DNA from 2 places in the Micrococcus sp. KRD070 genome. Region 1 is predicted to be linked to the other one. Evidence: predicted binding sites of a transcription regulator. Region 1 holds the regulator's gene; the other holds the start of a gene.
The links. Region 1 encodes LexA, which represses DNA repair genes until DNA is damaged. Its sites were predicted from a motif close to TCGAACANNTGTTCGA; they were not measured.
Positions count from the first base shown of each region.

Region 2: a site for LexA is predicted at 1,189-1,204, ahead of J1M38_RS07840 (DUF5131 family protein). Genes of this name have one in related genera too.

Region 1 covers NZ_JABFNH010000022.1:276,043-278,427, reverse strand. Annotated here, with positions in the region: gene J1M38_RS08970 (ATP-dependent DNA helicase) at 1-446, shown strand, start outside; gene lexA (transcriptional repressor LexA) at 490-1,206, opposite strand; gene J1M38_RS08960 (LysM peptidoglycan-binding domain-containing protein) at 1,501-1,875, shown strand; gene J1M38_RS08955 (histidinol-phosphate transaminase) at 1,919-2,385, shown strand, end outside.
Region 2 covers NZ_JABFNH010000022.1:41,149-43,533, forward strand. Annotated here, with positions in the region: gene J1M38_RS07830 (hypothetical protein) at 38-613, opposite strand; gene J1M38_RS07835 (ImmA/IrrE family metallo-endopeptidase) at 694-1,101, opposite strand; gene J1M38_RS07840 (DUF5131 family protein) at 1,239-1,994, shown strand; gene tcmP (three-Cys-motif partner protein TcmP) at 1,966-2,385, opposite strand, start outside.

The DNA.
Region 1 (2,385 bases):
CCACGATCCTGTGCCAGGGGGACGCGACCCTCTCCGCCCTCGTGCGCCAGTTCTCCGAGGAGCCGGACACGTCCCTGTTCGGGACCATGAGCCTGTGGCAGGGCGTGGACGTGCCGGGGAACTCGCTGCGGCTCGTGGTGATCGACCGCATCCCGTTCCCGCGGCCGGACGACCCGCTCTCCCAGGCCCGCACCCGGGACGTCGCCCGGCACGGCGGCAACGGGTTCATGCGGATCTCCGCCACGCATGCGGCCGTGCGCATGGCCCAGGGCGCCGGGCGCCTCGTGCGCTCCGTGACGGACCGCGGCGTGGTGGCCGTGCTGGACCCCCGCCTGGCCACCGAGCGGTACGGCGGCTACATCACGAGCGCCCTGCCGGACTTCTGGCGCACCACGGACCGCGACGTCGTCCGCGGGGTGCTGGCACGGCTCGCCTCGGGCGATTGACCTCGCTCGGCCTCGGGCCGTCGGCCCGGTCGGAGGGAGCGGGTCAGAGTGAGCGCAGGACCGTGACGACGCGCCCCATCACGGTGGCGTGATCGCCGAGGATGGGCTCGTAGGCCGTGTTCTGGGGGAGGAGCCAGGTGTGCCCGTCGCGGCGGCGGAAGGTCTTCACGGTGGCCTCGTCGTCGAGCAGGGCCGCGACGATGTCGCCGTTCTCCGCCGTCTCCTGCCGGCGCACCACCACCCAGTCGCCGTCGCAGATCGCGGCGTCCACCATCGAGTCGCCCGTGACGCGCAGCATGAACAGCTCGCCCTCGCCCGTAAGGCGTCGCGGGATCGCCATGACGTCCTCGACCTGCTGCTCAGCCAGGACCGGGCCGCCCGCCGCGATGCGGCCGACCCAGGGGACCGGCACGCTGTCCGCCTCGTCTGCGCCGGTGTGCCACGCGGGGATCGCGGTGACCCGCGACGACGGCGCAGCGGCGGGGGAGGCGGCGTCGCCCAGCGGGGTGCCGTCCACGTCGAGCAGCACCTCGAGGGCACGCGGGCGTCCGGGGTCGCGCCGGATGTAGCCGTGCCGCTCGAGACGGCCCAGCTGGTGCGTGACGGAGGAGAGCGAGGCCAGGCCCGCGGCATCGCCGATCTCGCGCATGGAGGGCGGGTAGCCGTGGTCGGCGATCGCGTCCCGGATGGTCTGCACGATCCGCCGCTGGCGGTCGGTGAGCGGCGCGCGCGCCGCCGGCTGATCGTCGGTGGTGCTCATGGCTGCCGTCCGTTCTCCCGGGGGTGATGGTGGCCGGCCTCGTGTTCCGGCGTCCGGCTGCCGTCCGGACGCTTACCGTGTCCGCCCCCGCTGGTTGCCTGTGTCCTGGCGATCCCCGGGGGCGTTCCGGGGCGTCCGTGCATCGCCTCGAGCCTAGAGGAGAGCCGCCTCTCCTTCAAAGATATGTTCGATTTGTTCGTGGCGTGTCTCGAACACCTGTGCTAGAAAGGGATTCGAACGGATTCGAACAGATGTTCGATAGCCTGGAGGGCATCCGCCCCGGAGGAGGACACCATGACGCTCACCACCGCCCAGTTCGCCGGTTCGCCCGCGACGGCGCGGCCGCGTCCGGCCACCATCCGTCTGACCCGCCGCGGCCGCCTCGTCCTGCGAGGGATCCCCGTGATCGCCGCGGCCGTGGCCGCCACGCTGGCGGCCGCCTTCTTCCTGGGTGTGCTGCTGTCGCCCGCCGCGGTGTCCGCGGACACCGCGGGACCCGCCACCCAGTCCGTCACGGTCATGCCCGGGGACAGCCTGTGGACCATCGCCACCACGGTGGCGCCGGAGGCGGACGTCTACGAGGTGATCGCCACGATCGACGAGCTCAACGGGCTCGAGGGCCGGGCCCCCGCCCCGGGCGAGGAGCTGTTCGTCCCGGCCACGCGGTGACGCACGGCGGGCCTCGCCCTCCAGGGTTCCTAGACTGGCGGCCATGACCGACCTCAGCTCTCTGCCCCTGCGCGAGAACCTCCGCGGCCTGAGCCCCTACGGCGCCCCCCAGCTGGACGTGCCGTACATGCTCAACACCAACGAGAACACGCACCCGGTGCCGGAGGAGGTCGCCACCGCCATCGCCGAGCGGGTCGCGGCCGTCGCCGGGGGGCTGAACCGCTACCCGGACCGCGAGTTCACGGGCCTGCGACGCGCGCTCGCCGGCTACCTCGGCCACGGCCTCACGGCGGACCACGTGTGGGCCGGCAACGGCTCCAACGAGATCCTGCAGCAGATCCTCCAGGCCTTCGGCGGCCCCGGGCGGACACTGCTGAGCTTCCTGCCCTCGTACTCCATGTACCCGCTGCTGGCCGGCGGCACGGACACCGTGTTCGTGGACGGCGGCCGCGCCGCGGACCACACCCTCAGCGCCGAGCACGCGGCGGCCATGGTGCGGGAGCACCGTCC
Region 2 (2,385 bases), 230 kb from region 1:
GGGACGGTACGCCCGGGGGTGGACGTAGTACGTGGGATCAGCGGTCCGTGATGGTGGCCGTTCCGCGGTACTCGTCGTCGCCGGTAAAGGTCACCGAGCAGGAGTACCGGTGCCCAACCGTGCCGCCCAACGCGTTCTCCGCTTCGACCGCTCCGGTCACTGTCCATGCCTTCGGCCCCCCGGATGCCGTCTCGCGGGAGAACTTGGCGGTGCTGGGGGCGCGCAGCTTCTCCTTGACGAGGGTCTGGCAGGCAATCTTCGCGTCCCACTCCTCCGGCTCGTCAGGGCTGGCGTTGTTGAAGGCAGAGAAGATTGCCCACGCGAGCAGTGCCATCACGGCCACGAGGGGCCAGAGGCAGCCCGCGACGAGCGGGTTGCGCCCACGCTCCAGGGTGGCGGGCGTAGTGCCGCCGGCCCAGTCCTTGAGGGTGTAGCCCGCGGCGCGCAGCTTCGCGCGCACGTCCTCGTCGTTGTCCGCGGCCTTGAGCTCCCGTACGGTCTCGCCGCGCTGGTTCTTCACTGCGATGGTGCGTAGGCGTGCGATCGTCTTGCCGTCGAGCAGCTCGTCTCGCCCCTCTGACACTTCCGCCGTGTACTTGGTCGTCTTCGCCATGTCGCCCTCCTTGGTGGTGCGCCCTGCGCGGCGCGTTGCCTTGATTCTGACCTAGCCGATGGCCCCCGCCTAGCAGGCGCTCAGGCAGAGTGCTCGGTGGCCAACGCGGCGAGATGCTCCCGCTCGGTCCGGGTGAGGCCGGCCAGTCGGTCGGTAAGCACGAGCGGGGTCACCCACAGTTCGTCGGCGAGCTCGTCCAGGCTCATGGACCAAGGCAGGGCGTCGGCGAGCTGCTCGAGCGTAATCAGCTGCCGGGCCGCGGCCGCGCGTACGGCGTGCTCGACGGCCGGCGGCTGGCAGCCGCGGTGGCCGTGCTCGAGGTGCACGAGCTCGTGGGTGAGCGCGCACCGCCGCTCGGCCTGCGTCATGCGGGGGTCGAGCCAGATCACCGTCGCGCCATCGGTCGCGGCTGGCGCCGTCGGGTGTGGGCGGGCCCAGACCACGACGACGTGCGTCAGCGTGCGCAGCGCCCGCCAGGGGTGGAACATGCGACCATCGTCGTTGTGGGGACGGACACGGTATGGGTGAGCACGAGCTGGACTGTGGTGGACTGAGCGCGCCTGCGTGACAAAGGGTCGAACATCTGTTCGACTGGAGCAGGTCTTCCAGGGAAGGAGCGATCGCGATGGCGAACACCTCAGCGATTGAGTGGACCGAGGTGACGTGGAACCCCGTGACCGGTTGCGACCGCGTGGCGGCCGGCTGCGACAACTGCTACGCGCTGACCTTAGCCAAGCGGCTCAAGGCGATGGGTGCTGAGAAGTACCAGAACGATGGGAACCCGGTGACGTCCGGCCCCGGGTTTGGCGTCACCCTCCATCCGAAGGCCCTGGGCCAGCCCCGCTCGTGGAAGGCCCCGCGCGTGGTGTTCGTGAACTCCATGAGCGATCTCTTCCACGCCAAAGTTCCGTTGGGGTTCATCCGGGACATCTTCGACGTCATGCGCGAGACGCCGCAGCACACATATCAGGCGCTGACGAAGCGCTCACTGCGGATGGCCCGTCTAGCCGATCGCCTCGACTGGCCGGCCAACTTGTGGATGGGCGTCTCCGTGGAGGACGAGACTGTGACGGGCCGCATCGACCATCTCCGCGAGGTGCCGGCAGCGGTCCGGTTCCTCTCCTGCGAGCCCCTCATCGGACCCCTGCGGGATCTGGATTTGGCCGGCATCGACTGGGTCATCGCGGGCGGCGAGTCTGGTGCGAACCATCGCCCCATGGACCAGGCCTGGGTGGAGGACATCCGCGACCAATGCGTGTCTGCCGACGTGGCGTTCTTCTTCAAGCAGTGGGGTGGGCGGACGCCTAAGGCCAACGGGCGGCTCTTGGAGGGGCGCACCTGGGACGAGATGCCTACCTCCCGCGCCGCGCTGGCAGGATGACCGCGCGCCCATCCACCATGTCTTTGGTGTAGCCCTGGGCGATCCCGGCCTTCTGGAGATTCTTGATGGCCTGCCGTACCTCTGAGGCGCCTGCCGTGCCGAGGTGTTCGCCTAGCCAGTGGGGCACGTCGTCGCAGATCCGCACCGCCTGGCCTTGACCGAGGTGAGACGAGAGCCTCGTCTGGATAGCGGCGATGGCCCGGTTTCTGACGTCGGTCTGCTCTGCGACCACCTGCTGGTCGAACGTCTCCTGCAGGTCGAAGAGCGACCCCTGGGTGTCGTTGAGCAGTCCCTGGTAGTAGTTCTCGGAGTTGACCTGCCGCCACTTCCTGTGAGCCCGAGCCGCGGCGTCAGCGAAGAGCATGGGCGCAGCGAAGTGCTGGTAGAAGAG